One region of the Mesobacillus sp. S13 genome, then DNA from elsewhere that is predicted to be linked to it. Evidence: riboswitches for the same ligand, from Rfam matches in the RefSeq annotation. Region 1 holds a riboswitch; each other region holds the start of a gene.
The links. A riboswitch is a leader RNA that binds a small molecule or an ion and turns the genes downstream of it on or off. The one in region 1 is predicted to bind cyclic di-GMP.

Region 1 (3,118 bases):
GCTGGAAGGTTGGCGCAGCTGGCTGCAGAGGAATTGCGATCAGAAGGCAAGGACGCCAAATTCGTGGCTGTCAGACTTCCATATGCTGTACAAAAAGACGAGGAAGATGCACAGAAAGCACTGGACTTCATTAAGCCTGATCAAACCATCACCTTCAATATCCAGCCTGCGGTTGATACCTTCAATACACAGTTCGAGGAAGCGATTGGTGATCGAATGACGGACTTTAACAAGGGGAACGCGAAGGCAAGGATGAGGATGATTACTCAGTATGCCATTGCGGGACAGGATGGCTTGCTAGTGATCGGGACAGACCATGCTGCCGAGGCTGTGACTGGATTCTTTACAAAGTACGGAGATGGCGGTGCTGATTTGCTGCCGTTATCGGGTCTCAACAAGCGCCAGGGCAGGGAGCTGCTGAAGGCATTGAACGCAGAACCAAGACTGTACCTGAAGGAACCTACTGCCGATCTTCTTGACAATAAGCCGCTCCAATCAGATGAAACCGAGCTTGGAGTGAGTTATGAAGTAATTGATGACTATCTTGAAGGAAAGCAGATCGACGAAGCAGCTGCAGCCAAGATTGAGGGCAGATATCTTGCTTCAGAGCATAAACGGCATACGCCGGCATCCATGTTTGATTCATGGTGGAAGAAGTGAGCATAACAAAAGCCTGGCTGAGATTTCGATTAATCAGCCAGGCTTCTCTAATTAGTCCGATTGCGCAACTGCAAAAGGCGCTGTATCTTCTTTTTCCGTTACTTTGTCGATTTTATCGGTGAACATTTGGAAGACACGCTTTTTCTCTTCCAGTTCCTTGATATATTCTTTCAAATCATTAAATTTCTCTTCAAATGGCTGATGGTACAATTCGCGGATTTTTCTGTTCAAGTCGGGGTTCACTGTTGACTGGACAACCTGCTTGGTGATGTTGAATTTATATGTATACACTTTTAGTTCATTCTTTACTTCTTCATACTCCGCATCAATCTCTTTAAGAATTTCTTCAATTTCTGCTTTCCATTCATCTAGCGACTTCTTAACATGCTGTTCCATAAGGATCCTCCTGCCATTCGCCTGTAATAAAGCTTCTTCCCTTCATTCTAGCAATAGAATTTTACATAGAGATTGCGGAGATATTACAGTGTGAAAACAATCGAATTCTGCACACAAAATGAATATTTAATAGGAAAATAGACTCATCCTTGTAAAAAAATGGCGAAACTTGTTGAAATGATGGTTCTAAAGTTTTATATTTTAAGTAGAACTGAAAAAGGCAAACTTATCGAAAGGTGAGGACGCAAAGCCACGAGTCTAAGGCCATTTAGCTATGATCGTCGGGTTGCCAAAAAAGAACGGATGATAAAACCAATTGTAGGCAAATGGTTATGAAAGACTATTTGACGTATGAAATCCGCCGTCCTTTTGGAGGATTTTTTTATTTTGACTGTTGATAATGGCATAATAATGCAAAAAGGTGTCGATTTCACGTTTGCATCACGCGATAGAGGATAAATAATACTTAAGATACTTGACAGGACTAATAAAAATAATTCTTTTGGCAGGTTTGGTTTTTTGGTAAAGGTATTCAAAAAAAGAATGGAAGGTGGAGGAATCATTGACTGTTTTATTTGGGACGGTAGAGTATTTTGAACAGGAAATTGAATTTCACTTAACTGAAATCGAAAAACGCGAGAAATTCCGGGAAGAAATCCAGCAAATTCAAAGGAAGCTAGAAGAAGAGCTTCGGAACGATTTTATCTGCGACGAGAAACTAAGGATGGAATGTTTGCAAAATCTATCAAATGCTTGTAATAAATTAACTGAAGATTATGTAGTTTGAAAACTATTAAAATTAGAAAGCCTGTGGTAGGGACCACAGGCTTTTTCAATTTCCATTGTTACCCAGATGCACAATTCTATATTTTAAAAAGGTGTTTGAACCCGCAGTTTTAAGGATATGTTTAACAATAGGACAGCAAAAGGGGAGTAAACATGGAGAAAAAAGAATATAACAAACTTGTTAGAGATCTTTTTCCTGAGTTGATGAAAGGGAAGGGAAAGAAGGTTGAATTTGAGATCTTAGATGGCAGTCAATATAGTGCAAAGCTCATGGAGAAATTCAATGAGGAAGTGGAGAAGTTCCGGAATACTGGAACGGACAGGCTTCTAAGTGAAATCGTCGATTTGCTTGAAGTGGTGTATGCAATTGCTGAGCATCGAGGGATTACAGAATCTGAAGTGGAGTTCATGCGCCAGTTAAAGAAGAATCGCAGCGGCGGTTTCAGAAAAAAAATCCTGCTTAAAACAATAGAAGAAAGTTCCCAGTGAAAAAATGCCCTCAGCCTATTGGCGGAGGGCATTTCCTATATTGTTAAGCAGATTTATGTGCAGCTTCTGGTGTTTGTTTGAAGACAGTCTTGCGGATGAAAGGAACCACCCAGCGGTCCAAGCCGTATTTGGCAGCATTGAAGCCAGAGAACAGGATGATGAAGCCAAAGAAGATGTCTGTTGGGTTATGAGAAACTGTTCCGGCAAGGAAGAAACTGAAGTTCATCACTAGTCCGAAGAACATGGCAGCAGTTGTCAAGCATCCAAGGATAAGTCCAAGTCCAATCAGGAATTCTCCAAGCGGAACGATGAAGTTGAAAAGATCGACATTCGGGATGGCAAAGCTTTCTAGGAAGTTAACATACCATCCATAAACCATGTTTCCGTCTGGGCCTTTTACTGGGTTCGCAACAGCATTTTTTAAATATCCCGTAGCGTCAAAACCGTCACCAGTCAATTTGCCCCATCCAGCAGTCATCCAGTTGTAACCAAGCCAAACCCTAATTACAGTCAACAGGCCAGCAGCAATATTGTTTTCTCTTAACCATTTAGCGAACATCTAAATCGCTTCCTTTCAAAATATATAATGATTACACTCTTAAGATATCAAAGCAATTTATGGAAATCTGTGAATAATGTGTGAAGACACATATCAGCCATAATGTTTTGAACAAATTTTGTCAATGGATTTCCTTTAATGGAATTTAATACCTATAAGGGTATATTAGAGATTCCCCATTTCCCTTGCCGCATAAGTTGGGAATATATAGAATAAAAATATAAAGAA
Region 2 (3,118 bases), 1.8 Mb from region 1:
GTTCATCTTCATTTTTTTCATATAGCGTTCTTTTGCGATTTGGTCGATCTGCTCCCATGTTGCGGTAGCAGGGTTCTTGTCGTTGTTTTCTGAAATGAATTTTTCGGCACTTTCTGGATTCTTGAAGAATGCGTAGCCGTATTTCATAGGTGTTTTAAGATCTGCTTTTACTGGAATAGCGGAGTCGGCGTCAATCCATTCAGATGTAATGTAATCACGTACCCACTTTTCCTCGAATTCCACATCATCACGCCGTGCGATATTCAACAGACATCCGGAGTCGTCAAAGAATACATACTCGCCGTCTTTCGTTTTAGCCTGGGCTGTAAATACACCCATTGGGTCAGCTTCATCGTATACCTTCATATTGCAGAAGGCACAAACATCATCGGCACCAGGCTGATGAGGGCCATCACCATGGTCGTGATCATTCTCCTCGTGCTTCACTTCTGTTGCCGCAGTTTCCTGTCCGTCTTTCTGTTCGTTTTCGGCCGCTTCATCTCCGCAAGCAGTAACAATGATCATTAATAAGAATGCTATCATGACAGCAAATAGTTTCTTCATTCCATTCTCCTCCTTTGATCGAATTTAATCCTATCAAGGAGTTGTGATTAAAATACGAAAAAATAATGGGGAAAACGTGAGAAGTACTTTGTTTTTATGAATATTTTGTGACAGCTTTCTGGCATCGTAAATATGCCAGGTCACAGTGCATGGGGGAGTGACTATGTATTTTGTCGGCTCAAAAAAAGATAAGCGATACTATCGTGAAATATTTGGTCTAAAGAGCGATTTTAATTTGTATTTTAGTATATAAGCTTACTGTTTATTCCTGCTTTGAAACTTCATGAAATCCACATAATAAGCAAAGTCCTCTTTGCTTATTCCATTTTTTATGGCTTCATCAACGAGTCCAGCCCATTCCTCATCAACAGGCTTCTGGAAAGTTTTCGTATTTTGTTGTCCCATCAAATACTCAACACTTGTATCTAGATTGTCTGCGAGCCGGGAAAGCACCTGAAGTGAGGGATTACCCTGTATTCCCCTTTCAATGTAACTGAGATAGGATTTGGATACTTTCGCTTTTTCAGAGAGCTCACTAATTGAATACTTCTTCTTCAGCCTTAAGTTTTTTATTTTTTCGCCAACAGTCATATGGCAATCTCCTTTAAATTCATCTATTAATTCATTATAACGAACAAATTAGTTCTTTTAAAAATACAAGAAACTGAGATAAACGGAGTATTTTCTTAAAAAAGAACGATTTTTGTTCTTTTTTAAGAAAATTCGCCATATTTTAGACTTTTTCAAGATTGGTACAAATGAACTATACTTCAGTGGAATGAGGCAGTAAGCCACTTAAAAAGGAGGCAGGATGTCGTGTACAGAAAGAATTGTGATCGTTGCAATCGCCCTTCGTTTAGCAGCAGTGAGGCAGGAGAATGGATCTGCCCGATTTGCGGAAATGATTTAACGAGATATCCATTTTTTAATGCCATCAGTCTTGAAAAAGTGGCCATTATGTCGGACTGGAAAAAGCAAAAGTACAAAAAAATGGTCAACCCTTAAGTTTATGGGGGTAAAAAAATAAAAAGAGTTCAACAATTAGAGATATTATTTGACAAAAAGTCTTATCAAAATCATTGTAATTTTCAGAAAAATACTCTTACTAGCTATGATTTTGTAATCATTTGGAAGAAAAAAGAAAAAAACCTTCTATTGCAGGCGACAAATACTTACATGTTAAATATATAGAACACGGTACAATGACATTGGGACTTAAAAGTGAGTAAAAAGGTACAGAAAAAGGCAAACTTGTTGAAAAACTAGGACGCAAAGTCACGGATCTAAGGTGCAATGTACTATGATGGCCGGGCTGCCTGGAATACTAACTGTATTTTGGGGGGAAGAACTTGATTAAAGAGCAGGTAGTTTTCGAAGAACTGGATACAGAATGGATGCATCTTATAATGGAAGCATTAGAAATGGGAATTAACAAAGAAGAAATCAGGGAGTTTTTAACGCAGACGAAAAATAGCTGAGGAATTTATACATAGAGATTAGAAGTGCAATCGGGCAGCTCTTATGGAGGTGCTTTTTATTTTGCACAAAAAAGGACAGCCATCTTAGCCGTCCTGGATATCATTTATTATGAAGTCGCCATTTATTGAATTCAAGAAACTCCTTGAATTGATCCTTTGTGATCCCAGAATCCATTGCTTCTTTTACAAGATTGACCCAATCTGAATCCATGTTTTCTTTATCGGGTTGTTCATGAATGAGATGGTCCACTGGCACATTCAGTACTCCAGCGATCTTTTCTAAGAATTGGATTGAAGGATTTGTCTGAAGATTTCGCTCGAGTGAGCTCAAATATGATTTTGCCACGCCAGCTTGTTCTGCCAATTCGGATAAGGACATTCGTTTCTCTTGTCGAAGTTTTTTGACGCGTTCACCAATCACTGTTATCCACACACCTTATCAATTTATAGTTATATCATAACAAATCTGATAAAATAGTTCCATATTAAGAACACCTTATAGAACAATTATAACCAACACCAAGATTTTTTGGTTCACTTTTAGAAAAAAACTTATTGGGAAAAAACTCGCAGCTTTTATATCGGCGATTGCATTTGAAGTTGTAGAAGATTTTATGAAGTTTTTTTGAAAAAGACAAACACGATTGTCTATTGTATCCAAACGGACTTAAAAAAGGTAAAATGGTAGCAATCAGACAAGGTACGGTGATGTGTTATGCAAAAAAAATATTTATTGATCTATGAAGAAATTGCGAAACAGATCCAGGAAGGAGATTATCCAGCAAAAACGATTTTGCCATCTGAAAATGAATTTGCGGATATGTATCAAACTTCGAGGGAAACCATCCGCAAAGCACTGAATCTGCTTGCCCAAAATGGCTTCATCCAAAAAATCCGCGGCAAAGGTTCACTTGTCCTCGATTTGAAACGGCATCAGTTTCCGATCACCGGATTGATCAGTTTTAAAGAACTGGCAGAGAATATGGGTGGAAAGGCGAAAACGACAGTGGAGGATTTCACTCTCGAGCTGGCCGGCCAGGAAATCGCCAGGGAATTGAATGTTGGTAATGATGAGA
Region 3 (3,118 bases), 1.9 Mb from region 1:
AGGAATTAATACATCCTTCTTCAAAATCAGGTCAATCTGGGCCGAACCTACTCCTAGCAAAGACATATACTTCCGTAATAACATCCTGTTCCTCCATCTATTTACTTTTTTGGATTGATGTACTTTTCATCAAGCTTCTTTTCAATTTGCTCAATCTGTTTATGATCTGCTAACAATTCTTCACTGTTCTTCTTAACCAGTTCACTAAAGCTAAGCTGTAATTTCTTCATACACCTGCACTCCAATACTTAAATTTATGTTTTTCTATGGTAAAATGCCTCTTTATATCTATAAATAGCTCAGATTTGTTCCTTCATTTTTCGCATGCAAGTTCATGGTAACCAGGGCTGCTTTTTTCATATTATTGAAGGCGTCCCACTCCGCCGTTTTTCCAAACAAAAAACCTTCACCTGGTCTGGTGAAGGTTAAAAATAAATAAAGACCTTCACCAAATTTGGTAAAGGTCTTGCTAACAACGGTCGTTGCCAGCAAAGCCGGGAGGGATTCTCCGTAATGACGACTCTGCTGTGAAAGCTACTCCCCTTTAGGAGAACTATACGAGTTTATACGATAATCATACAATACAGTGTCCATTCAGTCAATTCATTGAAATCAAACTGGCAGTTAGTTCTGCAGCATTGACTTGCTCAATGTTACTTGCCGTTATCTTTCCCTTTTCCTTTGCTTCCTTTTTCATCACTTTCATCGTCTTGCTCATCGTCTTCTTCGCTGTCTTCATCTTCTTGTTTTTCTTTGTTTTTCTTGGTTTCTTCACGCTTTTGTTCTTCAGCTTTTTTTGCAGCTTCTTTTTGCTGCTCTTCAGCTTTTTTTGCAGCTTCCTTTCGTTGTTCTGCTGCTTTTTCAGCTGCCTCTTTTTGCTTGGCTTCAGCTTTCTTCTCTGTTTCAAGCTGTTTTTCTTCAGCTTTTTTTGCTGCTAAAGCTTTCTTCTCTTCAGCTTTCTTTCCAGAGCTTTTTTCACTTTGTGCTGAAGCGGAGCCAACCTGCTGGACCGTGGTTTGTTCAGAGGCTGTTTCTTCGCTTTCATTTTCAGTTACAGTTTCAGCTGCTTGTTGTTCAGCTTCTTCTGTACTGCTCTCTTCTTCTAATCCCTCTGTGTTTTCCTCAGTTTCTGTATCTTCCTCTTGTTCTTCTTCAGATTCTTGTTTTTTTCCTGATGCGAGACCTTTCATTTTGGAAGGATGGACGCCAAGCTGCTTGGCTGCCTGGCCGAATCCGATCTTTTCTTTTGTATATAAAGCAGTGATTTCCTCAACTGTTTTGCCAGCTGCTTCTGCCAGCCAGAAGATTTGAGCAATTTGGCCGTAACCCAACTCCTGTTCGCGCAGCTGTAAAACCATTTCCTGATCCAGATCTTTAACTACATTAGCAACGATCTTTGCTTGTTCCGTTGCTTCTTCAACCTCTTCCTTCAGTTCATCTTCAAGCTCCTCAGTAAGTTCATCCTCAACCTCAGAAACATTTTCCAGATCTTCAGTCAGTTCGTCCTCACCTTCAGAATCAGTCTGTTCTTCAACAATTACTTCTGTAACCTTCTCTTCCGCTTCCTCAAGAGCCTCTAAATATTCTTGAAAAGCCTGTTGGACGAATTCTGTTTTTTCTTGCTCTGACATTGCGCCAGCTTCAGCCAGTCTTTCATTCGCAAACTCGAGAAGGAGTTGGGCTTCTTTTTCATCATCAAAGGTAACTAGAAGCTTCAATTCCTCAAATAATTGATCAAACGTAAATAAAAACTCGTCTGGAGTCGTTCCCGGGTCTACCGTTTCTTCGAGCACATCTGCAGATGCTGCAGTACCAAAAGCAAGCACTCCGGTTAAAATTGTTGATGCTAAAAGCTTTTTCATTCCAATACCCCCACTGTTTTATATATATTGGAATTAAAATCGACATAAAAAAGTGCTGTCCGAAGAGCAGCACACATACATTAGCTATGTGGATCTTCGGCATCTGGCTGGCATGGTCGTTGACTTTAGCCCCTGTAGCTTTGCGTCCCCCGGTTTCCCTGGGTTTGCCATTATCGGATTTTAATTCTACTTTTATCTTACTTATTCGACAGGAAAAAATAAATAGAAATTTTTAAAGTTTCGGTTATTCAGCTGCCTCTCCGAATTTTCCTTCCTGATAATCACGATAAGCCTGGCGGATCTCATCCATCGAATTCATAACGAACGGCCCGTAGGCAACCACTTCCTCTTTGATCGGCTTTCCTGAATAAACCAACACCTTTGATCGCTGGTTTGCTTTCAGGCTTAGTTCGCTTGTTCCCTCGCCTCCGTCATTGAAAGTCAATGTTGCCGCAGCCGACTTTTTAAGGTTTGTACGGCTTGAACCGGCCTCAATATCACCTGAAAGAACATACAAGAATGCATTATGTGACTCAGGCAATGAGTATGTGAATTCGGTATCCTCAGCCAGCTGAATTTCTGATAAGGTATAAGGCAACAAGGGTTCGAGAGGCCCTTTTACTCCAGCCGTTTCTCCTGAGTACACCTTTAAGATACCGCCTTCGAACTGGACAACCGGTGCCTGTTGGGAATACACATTTTGATAGGAAGTGGTAGTGCCCTTCAGCTCCTTCGGCAGATTCAGCCAGAGCTGCAGTGTATGTGCTATATCATTATCCACTGCCTCTTCAGCATGCCGTGCGCCGCTGCCGGCGTTCATATACTGGATGTCACCGGATTCCAGGATACTGTGACCTCCATGGTTGTCAATGTGCTCCAGCCTGCCATCAATGATATACGTAATCGTCTGGAAGCCTCGGTGCGGGTGATCGGAGAAAGTTCCGCGCTTAAACCAGTCCTCTGCCATTAAAATGAAAGGATCCAGTTCCCTCCAGTCTTGTGGGTTCAGCACAAGTCCTGCCTGGACATGCGGCATCCCTCTTTCTTCATATTGAACAGTCCAATGCTTCTTGATATCTCTTATAAACATTTTCAAAACCCCTTTTTCGTACAGCTTACTTTTCTATCCTCAAATTATAACAATGCTACTTTATATTTTAAAATAAAGATACTTAAAATTGAGAGATCTTGTGGTTGCCCGCCAACTATTATTCTAAGAAAATTATATTGTGAGAAGGTCTTTTATCCTATATAAT
Region 4 (3,118 bases), 1.7 Mb from region 1:
TCATTATTTCATTAATTTATTATGCTATAAACTTATACTTTCCAGATAAAAGCAGGCTGAAGTATTACATAGCTTTATCCTTCGGAATCATTGGTATATTTGGCTGGGCATATATATGGTTGGGGAATGGATGGTTATTAGCCGCTGTAGTTAGTACGATTTTATCTTACTTTCAGCTATATCATTGATTACCGCTTTCATTATAGACTTAATCTTTAGGAAGAAAAAATATCAATGAAAATAAAAATAATCATAAATCGATACATATTGTAACTGGAAATGAGGAGATGGATTTGCAACTCATTCCACCATTAGGTTCAGTGATTTATTTGATACATGGATTATTGTAATTAGGGGGCTGTATTCCAATAAATCGAAAGAAGTTGTTATTAGGTTTCATATTTCTTATAGGTATAGTTAGCTTTTGGGTTTGGTATTCCTTACCCAAAGAAATCAATCAAGCATTTGAAGGAATCGTTTACGGAGTTGGAAATAAAAGCAATCAATTAAATGAAGAAGTTACAATTACTATTAAAGGTAAATTGTATAGAAAAATTTTTAACCAAGATCGTTTTAAAGGAACCATAGATATAAAAGGAGAGTTGCCAAAAAATATTATCATTGATAAGAAGGAAGTAGAAGTGGTTTTTATTGAAAACGGCGGCTCTTTATTAATCGGGGATTCCCCCTACGGCTTTTTTTATATAAATAAGGATTTAAGTGAGCTAACTATTATCGTTTACGAACTGCTTGAGTCTGTAAGTGATAATGCCACATATGAATGGGACCCTAAAGGCGGGCTATTAATATCTGGACCTGCAACAAATAGAAAAGAAGCTTTAAACATATCAAACAAATTAATAGAGGATCTACTTAAACCACTTGAATAGATGTTTATTTGTAAAGTTTATATTTTAATTAAGGGTTCGATCATGCAAGAAGGATTGAGGAACAATTTGTTGAATGCCTTATTCAACAAACGGCTAAAAATATACGGAGGTATAGTTATGTGGGTAATATTTGGGGTCATTGCAATAGTAGCAACGTTTATAAATCTTTATATGTATTCAGCAGGGAAGGATTACAAGCTTGCGATGGCGATGGGATTATCATTTACAGCATTAACACTTTGTGCAGATTACAGTTATGTATCTCGGTGGGTAAAAGTAGAAGATTGGGCGGCTTTGGCGGATGTAGTACCTGGTATGGCAAGGGCATTATGGTTTTTGACGATTGTTTCGATCTTACTAAATATAGCACCTATATTTTTAGAAAGAATACGCAGGAAATAATGACTTTTTGTCCTTTCATTTATATAATGTGCAGGCCTTTATGAATAACAAAAGGTGCGTATATTCAATAACAAGGTATGCGCATTGAAGTTGTATGATACTATAAAAAAGTACTACGCCAACATGCAGTAACGGGTTCTCTTGTGAAGTGCCAACGTGAAAAAGCAATCCAATGCATGTTATTTTTATCCTACCCAATAATGTGAACAAGACTAAGTATTGTACTTTGTTTTTTGGAAATAGTTCAAAAAAATTGATTCCAATTGTTTTTAGGACAGGATATACTCAAATTAAATAAAAAACTGATAAAGGCAAACTTGTTGAAAGGCAAGGACGCAAAGCCATGGGCCTTAGTGTAAAGAGATATTTCCTTTGCATATGGTTGCCAGGTTGCCAGACTCCCAAAATGGTGTCTTGGCCATTATAAGGAGCGGAGAATATGAATATCAATAAATACCTCTTATTAAGTCTTGTCTTACTTATGGGTTTTGGTCCTCTTCAAACCCTTTCTCAACCCATTAAAGCTCATGCTAACGCAGGAGTTCCAACGGCAACATGGCTTTGGAATACTTCAACGATTGCTACGCAAGGAAACGAGATCCTTTCATTCGCAGGAAACAATCAAGTTAAGCAAATTTACCTTCAAGTTAATAAAGACATCCCTTTCAATACTTATAAAACATTTATTCAAAAAGCAACTGAAAAAGGCATAGAAATACACGCTTTAGATGGCTCACCACAATGGGTTTCCTCTAAAGGTTCTGCTTATTCTAAGGAATTCTTTAATTGGGTGGGGAACTACCAAAAATCAGCCTCACAGACACAAAGATTTACTGGTATTCATTTAGATATAGAGCCATACCTATATAGTGGCTGGAACTCTAAATTCAAGAATACTGTACTTGCATATCAAAATATTATCAATCATGCTGCTATTACTTCAGAACAACTTGGACTTACATTTGGAATCGATATTCCTTTCTGGTTTGATGAAATTGCCTACAGCAATACTTACGGGAAAGGTAATTTAGCTAATTGGGCGATTAAGACAACAAGCTTTACGACTATAATGGCATACCGCGATCAGGCTGCAGGAGGAAACGGAATTATTGAGCTAGTGAGAAATGAAGTACAATATGCTTCCTCTCTTGGCAAACCCATTGTGATTGGAGTAGAAACTGGCAAATCAGAAGAAGCCAATCTTGTTAGTTTTTATGAAGAAGGTGCTGCTCATATGTATAGTCAGCTTTCTTTAGTGAAGAGTGCGTATCCACAACCGGATGTGACTTTTGCCATTCATCATTTACACAGTTGGATGATAATGGCTCCCTAAGAACATTGGCAAAGGGATAAAAAAAATCACCTTTAGAAAAACCCGCTAAATACCTTATAAAGGTAATTAGCGGGTTTTTCACCTGATTTTGAGTATTAACTGCAGAATTTCTTGTGCCCCTACAGTTACGTCAATCGATTTACTAAGATAAATATGTAAATAAGGGACTATTTTTGAAGAAGAATTACTTCAAAACGAAAATCATTGAAAAATGTTTGACGAATCTAGCAACTACAATGTCATTGCACATGTAACAGCCAGAGATATGCACAAAATGCCGAAAATCCAGCTGGAAATAAGCGAATAACAGAGAAGAATGGGCTTCCATTCTTTTTTTATCGGTAATTTTTTAACTAATTTCATTCAAAAATCCTATTTTCTTTAGTAATTACGACTGTGATTGAAACAATAAAAAGAAGACATCTGGAATCGCCCCAACTTATGCAGTTCCTTAAAATCTGACCTTAACCAACCAGAGTGTTTCGTGTAATAT

Region 2: it holds a riboswitch for cyclic di-GMP, as region 1 does, so the genes downstream of both, LGO15_RS04635 (anti-repressor SinI family protein) here and LGO15_RS20120 (hypothetical protein) in region 1, are expected to answer to the same signal.
Region 3: it holds a riboswitch for cyclic di-GMP, as region 1 does, so the genes downstream of both, LGO15_RS04900 (DUF5667 domain-containing protein) here and LGO15_RS20120 (hypothetical protein) in region 1, are expected to answer to the same signal.
Region 4: it holds a riboswitch for cyclic di-GMP, as region 1 does, so the genes downstream of both, LGO15_RS11235 (amidase) here and LGO15_RS20120 (hypothetical protein) in region 1, are expected to answer to the same signal.

The regions. Positions count from the first base shown of each region.
Region 1 is NZ_CP084622.1:3,922,381-3,925,498, reverse strand. Features, by position in the region: gene nadE (NAD(+) synthase) at 1-660, shown strand, start outside; gene LGO15_RS20125 (hypothetical protein) at 712-1,056, opposite strand; cyclic di-GMP riboswitch class I at 1,266-1,350, shown strand; gene LGO15_RS20120 (hypothetical protein) at 1,619-1,843, shown strand; gene LGO15_RS20115 (nucleoside triphosphate pyrophosphohydrolase) at 1,996-2,331, shown strand; gene LGO15_RS20110 (DoxX family protein) at 2,375-2,890, opposite strand.
Region 2 is NZ_CP084622.1:904,764-907,881, forward strand. Features, by position in the region: gene LGO15_RS04620 (nitrous oxide reductase accessory protein NosL) at 1-564, opposite strand, end outside; gene LGO15_RS04625 (helix-turn-helix domain-containing protein) at 820-1,155, opposite strand; gene LGO15_RS04630 (hypothetical protein) at 1,381-1,569, shown strand; cyclic di-GMP riboswitch class I at 1,799-1,884, shown strand; gene LGO15_RS04635 (anti-repressor SinI family protein) at 1,914-2,042, shown strand; gene LGO15_RS04640 (helix-turn-helix domain-containing protein) at 2,143-2,463, opposite strand; gene treR (trehalose operon repressor) at 2,758-3,118, shown strand, end outside.
Region 3 is NZ_CP084622.1:968,224-971,341, reverse strand. Features, by position in the region: gene LGO15_RS04910 (sporulation protein) at 1-84, opposite strand, end outside; gene LGO15_RS04905 (FbpB family small basic protein) at 102-230, opposite strand; gene LGO15_RS04900 (DUF5667 domain-containing protein) at 654-1,862, opposite strand; cyclic di-GMP riboswitch class I at 1,958-2,041, opposite strand; gene LGO15_RS04895 (pirin family protein) at 2,107-2,952, opposite strand.
Region 4 is NZ_CP084622.1:2,185,562-2,188,679, forward strand. Features, by position in the region: gene LGO15_RS11225 (hypothetical protein) at 384-890, shown strand; gene LGO15_RS11230 (hypothetical protein) at 1,008-1,292, shown strand; cyclic di-GMP riboswitch class I at 1,593-1,690, shown strand; gene LGO15_RS11235 (amidase) at 1,732-2,625, shown strand.